4 regions of the Streptomyces anthophorae genome follow, and region 2 is predicted to be linked to each of the others. Evidence: riboswitches for the same ligand, from Rfam matches in the RefSeq annotation. Region 2 holds a riboswitch; each other region holds the start of a gene.
What was found. A riboswitch is a leader RNA that binds a small molecule or an ion and turns the genes downstream of it on or off. The one in region 2 is predicted to bind cyclic di-AMP.
Positions count from the first base shown of each region.

Region 1: it holds a riboswitch for cyclic di-AMP, as region 2 does, so the genes downstream of both, ACNYS0_RS08040 (M23 family metallopeptidase) here and ACNYS0_RS24415 (transglycosylase family protein) in region 2, are expected to answer to the same signal.
Region 3: it holds a riboswitch for cyclic di-AMP, as region 2 does, so the genes downstream of both, ACNYS0_RS11790 (M23 family metallopeptidase) here and ACNYS0_RS24415 (transglycosylase family protein) in region 2, are expected to answer to the same signal.
Region 4: it holds a riboswitch for cyclic di-AMP, as region 2 does, so the genes downstream of both, ACNYS0_RS16900 (C40 family peptidase) here and ACNYS0_RS24415 (transglycosylase family protein) in region 2, are expected to answer to the same signal.

Region 1 is NZ_JBLWQQ010000001.1:1,771,676-1,776,519, reverse strand. Features, by position in the region: gene ACNYS0_RS08050 (FtsX-like permease family protein) at 1-1,412, shown strand, start outside; gene ACNYS0_RS08045 (tyrosine-protein phosphatase) at 1,447-2,244, opposite strand; cyclic di-AMP (ydaO/yuaA leader) riboswitch at 2,613-2,800, shown strand; gene ACNYS0_RS08040 (M23 family metallopeptidase) at 2,804-3,580, shown strand; gene ACNYS0_RS08035 (SGNH/GDSL hydrolase family protein) at 3,799-4,581, shown strand; gene ACNYS0_RS08030 (TetR/AcrR family transcriptional regulator) at 4,623-4,844, opposite strand, start outside.
Region 2 is NZ_JBLWQQ010000001.1:5,341,801-5,346,644, reverse strand. Features, by position in the region: gene eno (phosphopyruvate hydratase) at 1-391, opposite strand, end outside; gene ACNYS0_RS24415 (transglycosylase family protein) at 715-1,425, opposite strand; cyclic di-AMP (ydaO/yuaA leader) riboswitch at 1,430-1,587, opposite strand; gene ACNYS0_RS24410 (transglycosylase family protein) at 1,768-2,772, opposite strand; gene ACNYS0_RS24405 (cytochrome P450 family protein) at 2,916-4,199, opposite strand; gene ACNYS0_RS24400 (nucleoside triphosphate pyrophosphohydrolase) at 4,219-4,844, opposite strand, start outside.
Region 3 is NZ_JBLWQQ010000001.1:2,642,501-2,647,344, forward strand. Features, by position in the region: gene ACNYS0_RS11775 (bifunctional acetate--CoA ligase family protein/GNAT family N-acetyltransferase) at 1-458, opposite strand, end outside; gene ACNYS0_RS11780 (HPr family phosphocarrier protein) at 647-928, shown strand; gene ACNYS0_RS11785 (GntR family transcriptional regulator) at 1,135-1,821, opposite strand; gene ACNYS0_RS11790 (M23 family metallopeptidase) at 2,042-2,842, opposite strand; cyclic di-AMP (ydaO/yuaA leader) riboswitch at 2,856-3,018, opposite strand; gene ACNYS0_RS11795 (M16 family metallopeptidase) at 3,260-4,627, opposite strand; gene ACNYS0_RS11800 (M16 family metallopeptidase) at 4,645-4,844, opposite strand, start outside.
Region 4 is NZ_JBLWQQ010000001.1:3,793,360-3,798,203, reverse strand. Features, by position in the region: gene ACNYS0_RS16905 (hypothetical protein) at 1-194, shown strand, start outside; gene ACNYS0_RS16900 (C40 family peptidase) at 268-1,467, opposite strand; cyclic di-AMP (ydaO/yuaA leader) riboswitch at 1,476-1,620, opposite strand; gene pcrA (DNA helicase PcrA) at 1,827-4,304, shown strand; gene ACNYS0_RS16890 (peptidoglycan DD-metalloendopeptidase family protein) at 4,373-4,844, opposite strand, start outside.

The DNA.
Region 1 (4,844 bases), 3.6 Mb from region 2:
CGTGGATCCCGCTCGCGGCCGCCGTCGGGACGGGGCTGCTCACCGCACTCGGCGCGGGCTGGATCGCCGGGCGCAGGCCCGCGAAGATCAAGCCGGGGCAGGCGCTCGCCGAGGCCTCGGTGGAGCGGCTGCGCCCGGGTGTCTTCCGTACCGTGCTCGGCCTCGCGGCCCTGGGCGGCGGCTCGGCGCTCGCGGGCGTCGCGGCCACGACCGGCGGCGCCGACGCGGCCAATGCCTCCCTCGGCGTCGTGATGCTCTTCATGCTCGCCGTCGCCCTGCTCGGCCCGCTGGTGGCCCGGCTGTGCGCGGCGCTCTTCGGGGCGCTGCTGCGCGGCGGCGGTGCCTCGGCCTCGCTGGCGGCCGCCAACTCCCGTACGAACTCACGCCGGTTGGCCTCCGCGATCACGCCGATCGTGCTGGCGATGGCCTTCGCCTCGACGCTGGTGTTCATGCACACGAGCGAGATCAAGGTCTCCGCGGACCAGTTGCGCGCGGGCCTCACGGCGGACCACGTGGTCACCAACGCGGCGGGCCTGCCCGCGGGTGCCGCGGACCGGGCCGCCCGCGCTCCCGGCGTCGACGCGGCGGTGAGCCTGCTCGACACGCAGGTCCTCGTCCCGGTCGATTCGGGCGGCGAGACATCGTTGCAGGCGACCGCGGCGCAGGGCATCTCGGGCTCCGGCGCCGAGCTCGCCAAGGTGCAGGACCTGGATGTGCGCGGCGGCAGCCTGGACCGGGTGGGCGCGGACCGCGTCGCCATCGACCGGACCCTCGCCACGGCGGCGAAGGTGGAGGTCGGGGACAGGCTGAAGCTCTACCTCCCGGACGGCACGAAGGCCCGTCCGGAGGTCGCCGCGGTCTACGGCCGGGGCCTGGGCCTGCCGGCGGTGACCATGGACCGCGCTTCCCTGGCAGGACATGTCACCTCGGGCTTCGACGGCACGCTGCTGGTGCGCGGCGGGGACGCCGGACCGCTGTCGGCGCTCGGCCAGGTCACCGACGCCTCGGGGTACGCCGTCGCGCAGAGCGTGGACGACGAACTGGGCGCCTGGTCCAACTACATGATGGCCGCGGTCCTGGGCGGCTTCGCGGCCGTCGCGGCGGTCAACACCCTGGTGATGACGGTCCTGGACCGCCGTCGCGAACTGACCGTGCTCCGCCTCGTCGGCTCCACGCGCCGCCAGGTGCTGCGGATGCTGCGCTGGGAGAGCCTGCTGGTGTCGGCGGCGGGGGTGGCGCTGGGCACGACCATCGCGATGATCACGCTGACCCCGATGATGCGCGGCATGACGGGGGAGTCCCCGTACATACCGCCGCTGCTGTACGGCACGTTCGCCGGGGGCGCGGTGTGCCTCGGCCTGCTCGCCGTGACCCTCCCCGCCCGCGCGGCACTGCGCGACGGGCGGGGGTGAGCGTCGGCCGTCGGTCCGCTGCCCTGCCCGCCGGTCAGTCGAGCAGGCGCTCGCGCAGCCGCTCGCGCGTGGCGGCGGAGACCTTCAGGCCCTCTTCGAGGTAGCGGTCCGTGCTGCCCCACTCCTCGTCGATGGTCTCGAGGCCGGCGTTCAGGTACTCGATGCGGGCGTCGAAGAGCGGGCTGAGCAGCTCCATGACCTCGGGGGAGTAGGCGTCCTTCGCGGTGGCGGTGCGGCGCACGTTGTAGCGGCGGTGCTTCTCGTTCGACTTGAGGTAGTCCGCCTCGATGGCCTCGCGCTCCACGCCCACCGCGAGCAGCGTCACCGCGATCGACAGGCCCGCGCGGTCCTTGCCGGCCGCGCAGTGCATCAGCGCGGGGAGGCTGTCCTCGGCGAGGGAGTGCAGCACGCGGCTGTGCTCGGCGGTGCGCTCCTTGATCATGGTCCGGTAGGACTCGACGAGGCGGTTCGCCGCGCGGCCCTCGGAGAGGATCTGGCGCAGCTGCTCGATGTCGCCGTCGCGGACCATGGCCCAGAATTCGGCGCCGTCGGCCGGGTCGTTGAGCGGCAGGTTCAGATTGCGCACGCCGGGCAGCTCGACGTCCGCGCCCTCCAGCCGCTGGTCCGCGGCGTTGCGGAAGTCGAAGACCGTGTGCAGGCCGAGGGAGGAGAGGAAGGCCGAGTCCTCGGCCGTGGCGTGGGCCAGGTGACCGCTGCGGAACAGCACGCCCTGGCGCACGCGCCGGCCGTCCACGGTGGGCAGGCCGCCCACGTCTCGGAAGTTGCGCACTCCGGTCAGCTCGGGCTCGGTGGACGGTGCGTGCTGCGTCACAGGGGCTCCTCCCAATCGGTGCACCGGCGTTGGGTCGCCGGCGGGCGCGCTCCTGACGATACGACATCGGTTCCACAGGCAACCATCTGTCCGATTCACTCCGTTCTGTGCCAACTGTGCATGAATCGAAGGGGCTTGTAGGCGTGTGCGTGACCGGCCTCATGTTCGTGACGCTGTGTGGCGGGCGGCCCCGATTGCCTCCCCAGTAATCCCCGAAGGTATGGCGTTGGTAAAGCGGGGAATGTCGACGCAGGGTTACGCAGGGCGGCCTGTGAAACCCAAGGAATTGCCGCCGCAGGAGAATTCGGCAGTTGTCGCCACCATTGCGGTTCGCCTACGGTCACCAATCAATCCGGTCGGAACGCCTAGTCCTGCCGCCGCCCGGATTCCTTTCGACTACCCGTCACGGCAGGAGCGGGGGACCCACACGCAAGACGCCGCGTAGGGGGATTTCCCGAAGCGGCTTGGGGTGAAGCCGTGCCCGTACTCCGGGTGCGGCCGGGCATCTCCAGCCCGAACCCGACAGCTCACCTCGTAGGCGACGGAGAGGAAATTCAGCATGCCCGCAAAGGGAAAGCACCGCCTTTCGACCTCCCGCCGCATCGCCCGTGTCGCCGCCGTCGCCTCCGCCGGTGGAGTCGCCGTGGCGCTGCCGCTGATGGGCGCCACCGGCGCGCAGGCCGCGACGTCCGGCCCTGCCGCCGACGCCACGACGTACACCGTCAAGGCCGGTGACACGCTCTCGAAGATCGCCAAGGCGCAGGACGTCGACGGCGGCTGGAAGAAGCTGTACGAGGACAACAAGGACGCCGTCGGCCCCAACGCCGACCACCTCAAGATCGGCGTCGAGCTGAACCTCGGCGGCGCGGCCCAGGGCGGCTCCGCGGGCGAGGCCACCGCCACGCAGACGAGCGCCAAGACCACCGCCTCCGGCGACTACGTGGCGCCGGTCGACGGCGCCAAGGGGCACGGCTACGGCAACTCCGGCTCCATGTGGTCCAGCGGCAGCCACACCGGCGCCGACTACTCGATCCCGACCGGCACCTCCGTGAAGTCGATCGCCGACGGCACCGTCGTGTCGACCGGCTCGGGCGGCGCCTACGGCAACGAGGTCGTCATCGAGCACGCCGACGGCCACTTCTCCCAGTACGGCCACCTGTCCTCGATCGGTGTCGCCCAGGGCGACACCGTGACGGCCGGCCAGGAGATCGCCAAGTCCGGCGCGACGGGCAACGTCACCGGACCGCACCTGCACTTCGAGATCCGCACCACCGCGGACTACGGCTCGGACATCGACCCGATCGCCTACCTGAGCGAGCACGGCGTGGACGCCTGAGACCGTTCGTAGCGGACGCGACGACCCGCTCTCTTCGGCGCCCGGGGATCTTCCCCGGGCGCCGAAGTGCGTTCGCGCACTTATTCCCCAGGTGGCGAGTGGGCTATCTCACCACGCGTCAACCCCTGGCTACGGTCGCGTAGGTCACATCCGAGGGTGAAAGATGTGTGGTCGTGGCAAACGAATCGAGAGCACTCACGGACTCACTCAACGGCACGATCCGGTCCTACGCGGCCGTGGGCGACAGTTTCACCGAAGGGGTCGGCGACCCCGGCCCCGACGGAAAGTTCGCCGGCTGGGCCGACCGGCTCGCCGTCCTCCTGGACGACCGTGTCCCCGAGGACACCTTCAAGTACGCGAACCTGGCGGTGCGCGGCAAGCTCATCGACCAGATCGTCGCGGACCAGGTCCCCAAGGCGATCGAGCTCGCCCCCGACCTGGTGACCCTGGTCGCCGGTGGCAACGACATCATCCGCCCCGGCACCGACCCGGACGACGTGGCCGAACGCTTCGAGAAGGCCGTCGCCAGGCTCGCCGACGCGGCGGGCACCGTCATGGTGGCCACCGGGTTCGACACCCGTGACGTGGCCGTGCTCAAGCACCTGCGCGGCAAGATCGCCACGTACAACATGCATGTGCGGGCCATCGCCGACCGGTACGGCTGCCCGGTGCTCGACCTGTGGTCGCTGAAGTCCGTCCAGGACCGCAGGGCCTGGGACGACGACCGCCTCCACCTGTCGCCCGAGGGGCACACCCGGGTGGCGCTGCGCGCCGCCCAGGCGCTCGGCGTCGAGGTGCCGGCCGACCCCGAGCAGGCGTGGCCGCTGCTGCCGCCGCGCGGCACGTTCGAGGTGCGGCGCGACGACATCCACTGGGCGCGGGAGTTCCTGGTGCCGTGGATCGGGCGCCGGCTGCGCGGCGAGTCCTCCGGCGACCGGGTGCAGGCCAAGGGCTTCGTGGACCCGCACGCGGTGAAGGCGCACCTGGAGGCGGCGTCCTGACGCACTGACCTCGGCGGTACGGCGGCGCTGACGGGTTTCCGTCAGCGCCCCGCCCCCGTCAACTCCGCGCGCTCGAGCCCCAGTTCGCGGGCGAGCGCCTCGTCCACCCACTCCTGCATGCGGGCCCGCGACACCGCGGCCGACCTGCCCTCGTACGCGGTCACCTGCACGGCGAGCCCGTCGAGCAGGGCCGTGATCCGCAGCGCCGCCCCCATCGGGTCCGCGCAGGCGAACTCGCCCGCCGCCACGCCCTCGGCCACCAC
Region 2 (4,844 bases):
AGAGCGGCAGGTCGGACGCCTCGGAAGCGGCGTGCGCGACGGCGAGCGAGACGCCGAGGATGGCGTTGGCGCCGAGCGAGCCCTTGTTGTCGGTGGCGTCCAGGTCGAACATCGCCTGGTCGATCAGGCGCTGCTCGGTGGCGTCGTACCCGACGAGCTCCGGGCCGATCTGCTCGATGACGGCGAGGACGGCCTTCTCGACGCCCTTGCCCTGGTAACGGTTCGGGTCACCGTCGCGGAGTTCGATGGCCTCGAAGGCACCGGTGGAGGCACCCGACGGGACGGCCGCGCGGCCGGTGCTCCCGTCGTCGAGGCCGACCTCGACCTCGACCGTGGGGTTGCCTCGGGAGTCCAGGATTTCCCGGGCTACGACGACGTCGATGGACGGCACGAGCATCTCCTTCTGGGATGTGACGCAGGCTATGCGGGCGGCTGCATGGATACGTGGTCCCGCACCCCTGAGCGTAACCGGCTCGCGGGCATCGGCCATCCGAACGCCCGTCTCGTGGACAACGCCCACAGCGAAATGTTCCTTAACGGAACAAAAACAGCGACCCCCGGCCCGGCTGAGCGGGACGGAGGTCGCCGAAGTGAGCGGCCCGTGGGGACGGGGTGCGGCGGGGCTCGGCGTCCGCCGATGCCGAGCCCGTGCCTGATGGCCTGGGAGGGCCTGGGGCCCTGTGCGGACCGGTGGTCCTGTGCGGACCGGACGTCTTAGCTGAGGTGCAGCTGCTGACCCGGGTAGATCAGGTCGGCGTCCTTGACGATGTCCTTGTTCTTCTCGAACAGCTGCTGCCAGGACGTGCCGTGCGCCTCGGCGATCTTGCTGAGGGTGTCGCCGGACTCGACCTTGTACTCGCCGTCGCCCTTCTCGACCTTCTTGCCGGTCGGGGTGGTGACGGTGTCCTGCTTCGGGGCGGCCTGCTTGGGAGCCTCCTGCTTCGGGGCCTCCTGCTGCGGCTGCTGACGCTGCTCGGAACGGTCGGCGCGCTGCTGGGTCTCCTGCTTCGGAGCCTGCTGCGCGGACGAGTCGTCGCCGCCACCCTCGTTCGGGGTGGAGGACAGGCCCGAGCCGCAGTTCGGCCAGGCACCGCTGCCCTGGGAGGCGAGAACCTTCTCGCCGACGGCTATCTGCTGCGCCTTGGACGCCTGGTCGGCGGTGGAGGCGTACTGGTCGCCGCCGTAGGCGGACCAGGTGGAGGACGAGAACTGGAGACCGCCGTAGAAACCGTTGCCGGTGTTGGTGGACCAGTTGCCACCGGACTCGCACTGCGCGACCTGGTCCCACTCGGAGGTGGTGGCGGCGGAGGCGGAGGTCGCACCCATCAGCGGCACGGCGACGGCGGCAGCGGCGACGCCGCCGAGCGTGGCGACGCGGACGGCCTTGGACGGGCGGCGGTGCTTGTTCTTGCCGGAAAACAGCATGGAGATCTCTCCTCACCGACGCCTGCGAGGTGAGCTGTCGGGTTCGGGCCAGTGAGTGCCCGGCAGACGCATCCTTGTGCGCTGCTTAACCCCAAGCCCGTCCGGTCTCCCGGAAGGGCGCTTACCTGGGTCCCCCGCTCCTGCCTACGGCGCTTACGCGACGACTGTTCCCGTACGGACGTTGGCAGGATTCGGCGTGACATCCGTCGGGGCCCGCTGAAGCGAGCGGTCACGAACGTAAGCGGTCGATCCGCCCGATTTCAAAGTCGATCAGGGGCTTTGAGACCCATGTCTCACTCGATCGACACCGGACAAAGCCCCCTCAACCGGCCGGAACCCCAGCTACCTTTTGTCCGATCCGTCCCCAAGATCCAGGCTCTGACCAGGAAGGATGAGGTCTGGGTCGGTACCGACCGTCTCCTTGTTCCGCTCGTAGAGCGCGTCCCAGCCGCCGTGCACGTCCTGGGCCTTCGCGATGTCCCAGAGGTTGTCGCCGGCGTGCACCTCGTACGTGCCTCCGTCGCGCTTGTCGTCGCGCGAGGCGTGCCGTCCCTCTCCCCCACGGGAGCCGGAACCGTCGTCGTCGGCGCGGTCGCCGCGGTGGCGGCCGGACGTGGCGTCGCCCGAGGCCTCACCGGAGGGCGGGGCGGACGGCGAGGCCGTCTCGGCGGGGGCGTCGTCAGAAGGCGCGTGGGACTTGTCACTTGAGGGGGTCGGGGAGTCCTCGGCCTTGCTACCGGAGGTATCCCCCGACACGTGGGAGTCGTCGGCCTCGTCGTGACCCTTGTCTCCCGAATCGGCCGCATCAGCCCCATCGGCCGCATCGGCCGATGCGGTCGGATCGGTCGAATCCGTGGAGCCCGCCTTGCCCGCGTCCTCGTCCGACGCGCTGTCGGCGTCGGTGTCGGACGACCCGGAGGGCTGCGCCGACGGCGACGCGGACACGCCCGGGTCGACGTCCGCCGATCCGTCCTCCTTGGTGAGGTCCGAGGTGAGCGAGCACATCGGCCAGGCACTCGGCCCCTTGTCGTCGAGAACCTTCTCGGCGACGGCTATCTGCTGCGAGCGGCTGGCCTGGTCGGCGCGCGGGGCGTAGTCGAGCCCCCCGAACTCCTCCCATCTCTCCTGCGTGAACTGGAGGCCGCCGTAGTAGCCGTTACCGGCGTCCAGGCTCCACTGGCCGCCGCTCTCGCACTCGGCGAGCTTGTCCCACGCCTGCGTGGTCGCGGCACTCGCGCCGCTCGCGGCGAACAGCGGGATCGCGATGGCGCTGCCGGTGACTCCGGCGGCGACGACGAGAGCAGGTGCCTGACGGGGGCGACGGTGACGACCGTTCCCGGAGAGCATGCGTTTGCCTTTCGCGAGACTGATGCTGCTACGCGCGACGGGTGGTGCAAGTGGTGCGAGTTGTGCATGTGTCGCGATGATCCGTGAACGTAGCGGCACTCGAACGCCTGTCACAAGTCGATGCAGCGTAGATCACGTGAAAGTCACATTGTTGACGGGCCGTCAGTTCCGACCGGATTCTGACGCGGGGTGAACTCCACCGGGAGCGTGCGCAGTCCGCGCATGATGAGCCCGCCGCGCCACCGCAAATCGGTCGGTTCCACCGCAAGTCGCAGGTCCGGAAGGCGGGTCAGGAGCGTGCCGAGGGCGGCCTGTCCCTCCAGGCGGGCGAGCGGAGCGCCGAGGCAGTAGTGGATGCCGTGCCCGTAGCCGAGGTGCTGGTTGTCGCGGCGGGAGAGGTCGAGGGTGTCGGGCTCGCTGAAGCGCGCCGGGTCGCGGTCGGCGGCGGCGAGCACGACGAGGACCGGGTCTCCGGCGCCGATCTCCTGGCCGCCGATGGTGAGCGGCTCCCGGGCGAACCGCCAGGTGGCCATCTCCACCGGCCCGTCGAAGCGCAGCAGTTCCTCGATCCCGGTCTCCAGCAGGCCCGTCTCCCCCGCCGCGATCGACTCCTGAAGCCGCTCCCTCTGGTCGGGGTGGGTGAGCAGGGCGTACGTGCCGTTGCCGATCAGGTTCACGGTCGTCTCGAAGCCGGCGAAGAGCAGCACGAAGCACATGGCCGCCACCTCGTTCTCCGTGAGGTGTTCGCCGTGGTCGGAGGCGCGGATCAGTTCGGAGATCAGGTCGTCGGTGAGGTCGCCGCGCTTGCGGTGGATCAGCTCCACCAGGTACGCGCGGATCCGCTTCACCGCCCGCCCCACCCCGCCGCGCGGGCCGCCGCCGTGGCGGATCATCATGCCCGCCCACTCGCGGAAGTCCTCCTGGTCCTCGCGGGGGACGCCGAGGAGGTCGCAGATGGCGTAGATGGGGAGGGGGAAGGCGAAGTCGTGGATGAGGTCGGCCTCGCCCTTGCCCTCGAAGGCGGCGATGAGGTCGTCCGTCAACTGCTGGACGCGCGGAGCGAATTCGGCGACCCGGCGCGGGGTGAACGCCTTCGAGACGAGGCGGCGCAGACGGGTGTGGTCCGGCGGGTCGATGTTGAGGAGGTGGGTCGTCAGCTCGGCCTTGCGCTCGCCCGGGATGCCCGTCTTGCCCTTGGCGTGGCTCGGCTCGTCGTGGTGGTCCGCGTTCTTGCTGAGCCGCTGGTCGGCGAGCGCCTGGCGGGCGTCCGCGTACCGGGTGACCAGCCAGGCCTCGATGCCGCTCGGCAGCGTGGTGCGGTGCACGGGCGCGTGCTCGCGCAGCCAGGCATAGGCGGGGTAGGGGTTGCTGGCGAACTCCCAGCTGAAGAGTTCGGGGGCGCTGGAGGGGGTGGGGCTCTCGGTCACCACCTGACCGTAACCGCCTCTATGGGGCGGTGAGCCCCTCGGTGGTCCGCACCGCGTCCCGGTAGGCGCGGGCCGCGGCTCTCAGGGCCGCCTCCGGGTCGGCGCCCTCCGCCTCGGCACGCAGGGCGAGGGCCAGGAGTTCGTAGCCGACGCCCTCGCCCGTGGGGACCGGGACGTCCAGGCCCGCCGTGCGCACCCGCGAGCCGAGCTTGGCGGCGAGGGCGAGGCCCGGCTGGCCGAGGGGGACGCCGTCCGTGACCGAGGCGCGGCGCTTGGACTCGCCTTTCTTGCGGAGCCAGATCTCCCGGACCTCCTCCGGGGTGGCGGCGCTCTCGTCACCGAAGACGTGCGGATGGCGGTGGATGAGCTTGTCGACGATGCCGCCCGCCACGTCGTCGATGGAGAACGGCTCGTCCTCGCCGGAGGCCTCCTCGGCGATGCGCGCGTGGAACACGACCTGGAGGAGTACGTCGCCGAGCTCCTCCCGCAGTTCCTCGCGGTCGTCCGTCTCGATCGCCTCGACCAGCTCGTACGCCTCCTCGATCGCGTACTTGGCGAGGTCCTCGTGGGTGCGCTGCTTCGACCAGGGGCATGCGCGGCGGATGCGGTCCATGACCTGCACGAGGTCGAGGAGGCGGGCGCCCG
Region 3 (4,844 bases), 2.7 Mb from region 2:
GGCAGCACCTCGGCGGCGAAACGGCGGATGCCGCGCTCCCGGGCGACGGCCGCGATGTGCTCCAGGAGGGCGGAGGCGACGCCGCGGCCCTGGTGGGCGTCCTGCACGAGGAAGGCGACCTCCGCCTCGTCGGCGGGGGCGGTCGCCGGCATGCCGTGCGCGTTGATCCGGTCGTAGCGCACCGTGGCGATGAACTCGCCGCCGATCGTGACCGCGAGGCCGACCCGGTCCACGTAGTCGTGGTGGGTGAAGCGGTGCACGTCCTTGGCGGACAGCCGGGGGTAGGGCGCGAAGAAGCGGTAGTACTTCGACTCGTCCGAGACCTGCTCGTAGAAGCTGGTCAGGTGCTCGGCGTCGGCGGTGGTGATGGGCCTGATCCGCGCGGTGCCGCCGTCGCGCAGCACGATGTCGGCCTCCCAGTGGGCGGGGTACGCATGCTGGTCCGACGGGGTCTCCATGCCGCAAGCGTAGGGCCGGGCACCGACATATGACGGTCGACCGTACGGGTCGCGGCCGACGCGTACGGAAGGCACCCTATGGAGGACCGAAGGACCGTGCCGGTGAGGACCTGGGTCCGCGTCACGCACGCCTCCCGGTATGGAACACTGGTCTAGACAACCGTGAGACACCTGAAGGGCAGCATCACATGGCTGAGCGCCGCGTCAACGTCGGCTGGGCCGAGGGCCTCCACGCCCGCCCCGCTTCCATCTTCGTCCGCGCTGCCACGGCGGCCGGCGTTCCCGTGACGATCGCCAAGGCCGACGGCAACCCCGTCAACGCCGCCTCCATGCTGGCCGTGCTCGGCCTGGGCGCGCAGGGCGGCGAGGAGATCGTGCTGGCCTCCGACGCCGAAGGTGCGGACGCCGCGCTCGACCGTCTGGCGAAGCTGGTCGCCGAGGGGCTCGAGGAGCTTCCCGAGACCGTCTGAGACAAAGACGAAAAGCAGTACGTCTGAGCCGCGTGCCCCTCTTCGGGGCGCGCGGCTTTTTCGTTCACCATTGCGGCGCTGAATCGCGGCGCGAATGGGGCGACGAAGAACAGGCTGGAGCGGGCAGAAATAGGCAGCGGAAATTGCGCCGCACCTCGTTCAACCCATTCTTCGAATAGCGCACTTCTTTGTATACGGCGGTGTTGTTAAACCTGACGCCCCACCGTGTTGACTGCATGTTGCGAAGTCCTCACACGCTCGCCCGCGCGGGGGACGCGCAGCCTGTGGGCCGCCGTCGCGCGCTCCGCGTGCAGGGCGGCCAGGGCGCGCGCACGCTCCGCGTCGCCGCGCGCCACGGCATCGACGATGGCGCCGTGCTCGGCCCAGGACTCGGCCGGCCGGGCGGGGCTCTCCACGGCGTACATCCAGGCGATCTTGTGGCGGAGCTGGGTGAGCAGGGTGATCAGCCCTGGGCTGCCGGAGGCCTGCACGAGCGTCTCGTGGAACCAGTTGCCGAGGGAGCGCAGATCCTCGCTCTGCCCCTGCCTGGAGCGCTCCTGGCCCAGCCTGACCAGGCCACGCAGGACCTTGAGGTGGGCCTCGGTGCGGCGCTGCGCGGCGCGGGCGGCCCCCATGGGTTCGAGCAGCATGCGGATCTCCAGGAGGTCGGCCGCCTCCCGCTCGGTGGGTTCGGCCACGCACGCGCCCGCGTGCCTGCGCGTGACGACGAACCCCTCCGCCTCCAGGGTGCGCAGCGCCTCCCTGACGGGCACGCGCGAGACCCCGTAGCGACGCGCGAGCAGTTCCTCGGTGAGCCTGCCGCCGCGCTCGTAGACGCCGGCGACGATGTCGTCGCGGATCGCTGTGCATACCGACTGCGCGGGAATGCGCATGACTCGACCTCCGCCTCAACGCCCGCGTTACGCGGTCGATTGACGCCCGGTCAAGCACGAATGACGCGCGGCCGGAACGTTTACCCGAAGACTCTATTCCACCGGAGTTGAATTTCCGACGCGGGAAGTGAATCCGGGGATATTTTTTGGACAGTGCGGACCCGCGCACGCGAAAGCCCCGGCTCGGCGAGCCGGGGCTTTCGTGGAGTGTGGCGACGGATCAGACGTTCACACCGTGCTGGCGCAGGTACGCGACGGGGTCGATGTCCGAGCCGTAGTCGGGGCCGGTGCGGGCCTCGAAGTGGAGGTGCGGGCCCGTGGTGTTGCCGGTGGCCCCGGAGAGGCCGATCTGCTGGCCGGGGGTGACGTCCTGGCCGACGGAGACGCCGATGGAGGACATGTGACCGTACTGGGTGTACGTGCCGTCCTTCATCTTGATCACGACGTTGTTGCCGTACGCCCCGCCCCAGCCGGCCTCGACGACGGTTCCCATGCCGACCGCGTGCACCGAAGTGCCGCTGGAGGCGTGGAAGTCGATGCCGGTGTGGCTGCCGGAGGACCACAGGCCACTGCCGGCCTGGTAGGCGGTGGAGACGTACGAGCCGGCGATCGGCGACACGAAGCTGTTCAGGCGCTTGCGCTCGGCCTCACGGGCGGCGCGCTCCTTGGCCTCGCGCTCCTTCTCGGCCTTCTCCGCGGCACGCTTCTTGGCCTCCGCCTCGGCCTTGCGCTTGGCCTCCTCGGCCTTCTTCTTGGCCTCGGCCTCGGCCTTCGCCTTGGCGGCGGCCTTCTGCTGCGCGGTGGCCTGCGCGTCGATCTGCTCGGCCAGGGAGTCGCCGATGGCGACGGCCTGCGTGAGGCCGTCGTGCGGGGCTGTCGCGGTGTCGGCGGCGAGGGCGGGGGCGGCGAGACCGCCCACCACGCCCGTCGTGGTGATGGCGGCGACGCCCGCGACCTGAGCGGTGGTACGCGTCAGGCGGCTGGGACGGCGGTGCTTCCCGGTGGCACGGGTGAACCCCATGAAGTGGCTGGTCCTTTCCTTCCTTCTCGCCTACCGGGTTAGCTGACGGGTTCGGAGCAGGAAGGTCTCCTACAGGCCCCCTCCCCTCGCGGGAAGAGCGCCCGATTCACCCCAGGGACTTCGGTGGGTCCCCGGCTCCCCTGGCTCGCACCACGGGGACTCGGCGATGACTGTCCGGTGTCGCGGGCGCGACGTACGTCTGGCGGACAGCCGGAGGGAACGCTAAGCGGGGCGTCTTTGGATCGACAAACAGAACCCCGCTTTTGTAGTGCACGCCACAGGGCAGAGAGGCAACCTCTACATCAATTCGGACATTTGTGATCGTGTAGTGATTGAAGATGATCGTGACGGACGCCACGAAGCCCCGGCCGCCGATACCGGCGCCGGGGCTTCGTGAGTGTTCCTCGGGAAGCGGACTCAGCCCGCGACCACCGTGACTTCGCCGATGCCGAGCGCCTTGACCGGCTCCTCGATCTGCGCGGCGTCGCCCACCAGGATCGTCACCAGACGGTCCGCGGGGAACGCGCTCACGACCGCGGCGGTGGCCTCCACGGTGCCCGTGGCGGCCAGCTGGCGGTACACCTGCGCCTGGAAGTCGTCCGGCAGATGCTGCTCGACCTGGTCGGCGAGGGTGCTCGCGACGGCCGCCGCGGTCTCGAACTTCAGCGGGGCCACGCCCACCAAGTTCTGTACGGCGGTGTCCCGTTCGGCGTCCGTCAGTCCTCCGGCCGCCAGCGTGCGCAGCACCTTCCACAGGTCGTCGAGCGCGGGACCGGTGTTCGGCGTGTCCACCGAGCCGCTGATGGCGAGCATCGCCGCACCGCTGCCGTCGGGCGCGGAGCGCAGCACCTGGGCGAAGGAACGCACCCCGTAGGTGTAGCCCTTCTCCTCGCGCAGGACGCGGTCCAGGCGCGAGGTGAGGGTGCCGCCCAGGCAGTACGTGCCGAGGACCTGAGCAGGCCACACACGGTCGTGCTTGTCCGGTCCGATCCGGCCGATCAGCAACTGCGTCTGCACGGCTCCCGGGCGGTCCACGATGACCACACGGCCGGTGTCGTCGGCGACGACCGGCGGCACGGGGCGCGGCTCGGCGGTGTCGCCCGTCCAGGCACCGAGCGTGTCGGCGAGGAGCGCGTCGAGGTCGATGCCCGTCAGGTCGCCCACGACGACGGCCGTGGCGGTGGCGGGGCGCACGTGGCGGTCGTAGAAGGCGCGCACGGCCGCCGCGTCGATGGCCGAGACGGTCTCCTCGGTGCCCTGGCGCGGGCGCGACACGCGCGCGTCGGCCGGGAAGAGCTGCTTGGAGAGCTCCTTGGCGGCGCGCCGGGCCGGGTTGGCGCTCTCGTGCGGGATCTCGTCCAGGCGGTTGCGGACGAGGCGCTCGATCTCGCTGTCGTCGAAGGCGGGGGCGCGCAGGGCGTCGGCCAGGAGGGCGAGGCCCTTGGAGAGGCGCGAGGCCGGCACTTCGAGGGAGGCACGGACACCGGGGTGGTCGGCGTGCGCGTCCATCGTGGCGCCGCAGCGCTCCAGCTCGGCGGCGAACTCCTCGGCGGAGTGCTTGTCGGTGCCCTCGTTGAAGGCCCGCGCCATGATGGTCGAGACGCCGTCGAGCCCCTTCGGTTCGGCGTCCAGCGGCGCGTCCAGGTGCACCTCGACGGCGATGACCTGCTGGCCGGGCCGGTGGCAGCGCAGCACCGTCAGGCCGTTGGGCAGCGCGCCGCGCTCCGGGGCCGGGAACGCCCACGGCTTGGGCTCGCCCGCCTGCGGCCGGGGGTGGAAGTCCATGTTCGCGAGCTGCTCGGTCACTGGCCCGCCTCCTCGGTGATCTCGGCGGTCTCGGTGTCGGCGGGCGCGGTCGGCTCGTACACGAGGGACGCGCGGTTGTCGGGACGCAGGCGCGCCTTGGCGATCTCCTGGACCTCCTCGGCGGTCACGTCCAGGACGCGCCCCACGGCGGTCAGGGCGAGCTGCGGGTCGCCGAACAGGACGGCGTACCGGCACA
Region 4 (4,844 bases), 1.5 Mb from region 2:
GCCTCAACCAGGCCGACGGCAGCGCCGTGAACAACATCAAGATCGGTGTGAAGCTCGCGCTCCTGATCGTGATCCTCGGCATCGTCTACGTGAAGCGGGACGACGAGGAGGGGGCGAAGGCGGAGAAGGGCCTGTTCATCGCCGTCGGCGCGCTCACCGTCGCCAACATCTTCATCGCGGTGCTCTGGACCTGAGCGACCGCGCAGGCCGCACACGTGGAAGGGCCCGGCAGGGGACGTACCTGCCGGGCCCTTCCGCGTACGTACGTCAGGCCGGCCGCACCACGCTGTGGATCGAGGACGTGCCGTCGTAGTAGATCGACTCCTCGCGCACGACCGCGCCCGGCTTCGGCGCGTGCACCATCATGCCGCCGCCCATGTACATGCCCACGTGGCTGATGTCGTCATAGAAGAACACCAGGTCACCGGGTTGGATGTCGGAGAGCGGCACCGTCTTGCCGATCTCGACCTGGTCCCAGGTCGTCCGCGGCAGCGAGATCCCGGCGGACTTCCACGCCGCCTGCGTCAGGCCCGAGCAGTCGTACGAGTCCGGCCCCGTGGCGCCCCACACGTACGGCTTGCCCTCCTGCGCCTTGGCGAACGCGAGCGCCTGCGCGGCCTTCGTGGCGTACGAGGCGTCCGACGAGCCGGAGGAGGACCCCGAGGAGCCGGAAGAGGAACCGGAGGACGAGCCGGACGACTGCTCCCGCTCCTTCGCCGCCTCGGCCGCCTTCCGCTTCGCCGCCTCCGCGGCCCTCTGCTTCTCGGCCAGCTCCGCCGCCTTCTTGCGGGCGGCCTCCTCCTTGGCCTTCTCGATCGCCGCGAGCCGCGCCTTCTCCTCGGCGGTCAGCTTGGACAGCAGCTCCCGCGCGTCGGAGAGCTTCGTCTGCACGGTCTCCTTCGTCGACCTCAGCTCGGTCTGCGACTCGGTGAGGTCCTGGAGGCTCGACTGCGCCTCGGTGCGCTTCTTCGCGGTCTCGCGCGTCTGCTTCTGATAGTCGTCGATCGACTTCTTCTGCTCGTCGGTCAGCCGGCTCATCAGCTGGCGCTGCGAGAAGTAGTCCTCCGGGTCGTCCGCGAGGAACATGGTCGCGGTGTCGCTCACGCTGCCCGAGCGGTACTGCTCGGCGGCGTATCTGCCGAGCTTCTGGCGGGCCGTGTTCATCTCCTCGGTGCGCTGCGCGACATCGTCGAGGAGCTTGTCCACCTGCTGCTTCTTGGCGTCGGTCCGTTCCTTCGCCCCGTTGTACTTCTGGGTGGCGACCTCGGCCTGCCGGTAGAGGGTGTCGACCTTCTTCTGCACCTCTTCGAGGCGCGGCTTGGACGACGGCTGCGTCGGCGCGGCCTGCGCCGTCTGGGAGAGCAGTGCCACGGAGGTGAGGGCGGCGGTGGTGATACCGATCGCGGGGGTCGTGCGAAGGCCGCCGGTCATCCGGGAACGGCTGCGGGGCTTGCGGTGCGACGCCAAGGCAGGCGACTCCTTCCGTCGTCCGCCTACCGGGTTAGCTGTCGGGTTCGGGCGTGGAAGGCTGCCCTACGGTCGGCTGACCGATTCACCCCAAGGTCGGTTGGGTCCCCGGTTCCCTGCCTTACGGCGTACGGGACTCGGCGGGGGCTGCCCGCTCGCCGCGACATTCGCGGACGGGGGGACGGACTGCCCGGCTGCACCGTAGCCAACTCGTGTGGCTGCTGTGAAGGTTGATGTTCGATATGCCCGATACATTTTCGTGATCTGCCCTCTGGCGGGGCCTCGGGGTTCCGGGCGGGGCCTTGGAGTTCCGAAGGCAGCCACGGGTTGTCAGTGGGGCGGCCTAGACTCGTAGAGCGATGAGCAGCCTCTTTGACGACAGCTTCCTGACCGGCCTCCAGAAGGGTGCGGAGGAACCCCCGCCGCCGCCCCCGGACCCCGAGTACGACGACGGGGCCCCGGAGCCGATGCCGGACGACCTGTTCGGCGGGAACCCCGGCATGCCCGTGGACAGGGACACGCACTACCGGGACGGCGCCCCGCGCCCGGTCCTCGACCCGGCCTCCCTCCTGGAGGGGTTGAACGAGAACCAGCGCGCGGCCGTGGTGCACGGCGGCTCCCCCCTGCTCATCGTCGCCGGCGCCGGATCCGGCAAGACCCGCGTCCTCACGCACCGCATCGCCTACCTGCTCGCCCAGCGCGGCGTGCACCCCGGCCAGATCCTCGCGATCACGTTCACGAACAAGGCCGCGGGCGAGATGAAGGAGCGCGTCGAGGATCTGGTGGGCCCGCGCGCCAACGCGATGTGGGTCTCCACGTTCCACAGCGCCTGCGTCCGCATCCTGCGCCGGGAGAGCAAGAAGCTGGGCTTCACGTCCTCCTTCTCGATCTACGACGCCGCCGACAGCAAGCGGCTCATGGCGCTCGTCTGCCGCGACCTGGACCTCGACCCGAAGAAGTTCCCGCCGAAGTCCTTCAGCGCCAAGATCAGCAACCTCAAGAACGAGCTGATCGACGAGGAGGACTTCGCGGCGACCGCGGCCGACGGCTTCGAGAAGACCCTCGCCCAGGCCTACGCGATGTACCAGGCCCGCCTCCGCGAGGCGAACGCGCTGGACTTCGACGACCTGATCATGACGACGGTGAACCTGCTGCGCGCGTTCCCTGACGTCGCCGAGCACTACCGCCGCCGCTTCCGCCATGTCCTCGTCGACGAGTACCAGGACACGAACCACGCGCAGTACGCGCTGGTCAGGGAACTGGTCGGCCCCACCGATGGCGAGGGCGCCGACCCGGCCGAGCTGTGCGTCGTGGGTGACGCGGACCAGTCGATCTACGCGTTCCGCGGCGCCACGATCCGCAACATCCTTCAGTTCGAAGAGGACTACACGAACGCGACGACGATCATGCTGGAGCAGAACTACCGCTCCACGCAGACGATCCTCAGCGCGGCGAACGCGGTGATCGAGCGCAACGAGTCGCGCCGCCCCAAGAACCTGTGGACGAACGAGGGCCCCGGCGCCCAGATCACGGGCTATGTCGCGGACACCGAGCACGACGAGGCGCAGTTCATCGCCGACGAGATCGACCGGCTCACGGACGCGGGCGACGCGCTCGCGGGTGACGTCGCGGTCTTCTACCGGACGAACGCGCAGTCCCGTGTCTTCGAAGAGATCTTCATCAGGACCGGCCTGCCCTACAAGGTCGTCGGCGGCGTCCGCTTCTACGAGCGCAAGGAGGTCAGGGACGTCCTGGCCTACCTGCGGGTGCTCTCCAACCCCGAGGACTCGGTGCCGCTGCGCCGCATCCTCAACGTCCCCAAGCGCGGCATCGGCGACCGCGCCGAAGCGATGATCGACGCGCTCTCCCAGCGCGAGAAGATCTCCTTCCCGCAGGCGCTGCGCCGCGTCGACGAGGCGTACGGGATGGCGGCCCGCTCGGCGAACGCCGTGAAGCGGTTCAACACGCTGATGGAGGACCTCCGCACGGTCGTGGAGTCGGGCGCGGGCCCGGCCACGGTCCTCGAGGCGATCCTGGAGCGCACCGGATACCTCGCCGAGCTCCAGGCCTCCACCGATCCGCAGGACGAGACCCGGATCGAGAACCTTCAGGAACTCGCCGCCGTGGCCCTGGAATTCGAGCAGGAGGCGGGAGAGGAGGGCGAGTCCGAGACGGGCGGCGGAGGGCTCTCCGACTTCCTGGAGCGCGTCGCCCTCGTCGCCGACTCGGACCAGATCCCGGACGACGAGGAGAACAGCGACGGCGTCATCACGCTGATGACGCTGCACACCGCCAAGGGCCTGGAGTTCCCGGTCGTCTTCCTGACCGGCCTGGAGGACGGCGTCTTCCCGCACATGCGCTCCCTCGGCCAGGCCAAGGAGCTGGAGGAGGAGCGCCGCCTCGCGTACGTGGGCATCACGCGCGCGCGCCAGCGCCTCTATCTGACGCGCGCTTCCATGCGCAGCGCCTGGGGCCAGCCCTCGTACAACCCGCCCTCCCGGTTCCTGGAGGAGATCCCGGCCGGGCACCTGGACTGGAAGCGCACAGGCCCGTCCACACCGGCGGCCTCGACGAAGAGCATCGGTGGCGGCATCGCGGCCTCCCTGTCGTCCTCGCGCTCCCGCACGGGCTCGACACCGGCCTTCGCCACGAGCCGGGCGAACTCCAAGCCGGTGGTGGCCCTCGCCGTCGGCGACCGCGTCACGCACGACCAGTTCGGGCTCGGCACGGTGGTGGGCGTGTCGGGCACGGGCGACAAGTCGGAGGCGTCCATCGACTTCGGCGACCCGAAGCCGAAGCGCCTGCTGCTGCGGTACGCGCCGGTCGAGAAGCTGTAGCCGCGGCCGAGCCGCTCACCCCGGGGCGGGCGGCTCGGTCCGGGACGAGCTGTCCCGAGAGGGGCGGCTCAGTTCGGGTTGAGGCCGTGGCTGCGCAGCCAGGGCAGCGGGTCGATCGCCGCGTTGCCGCCGGGATGCACCTCGAAGTGCAGGTGCGGGCCCGTCGAGTTGCCGGAGTTCCCGGACCGCGCGATCACGTCACCGGCCTTCACCGGACCGTTCATCACGGTGTGCGAGGACAGGTGGCAGTACCAGGTCTCCGTGCCGTCCTTGGCGGTGACTATGGCCATGTTCCCGTACGCGCTGTTCCACTGCGTCTTCACGGTGCCGTCCGTCGCGGCCATCACCGGAGTCCCGTACGAGACGGGGAAGTCGATGCCGGAGTGCTGGGACATCCAGTTGACGCCGGCCTGCCCGAAGAAGGCGCTCAGCCCGTGCTGCTTCACCGGCAGCACGAACTTGGGCCGCGCCGCCTCCTTGCGCGCGGCCTCCTCGGCGGCCTGCTTCCGGGCCGCCTCCTGCTTGGCCTTCAGGTCGATC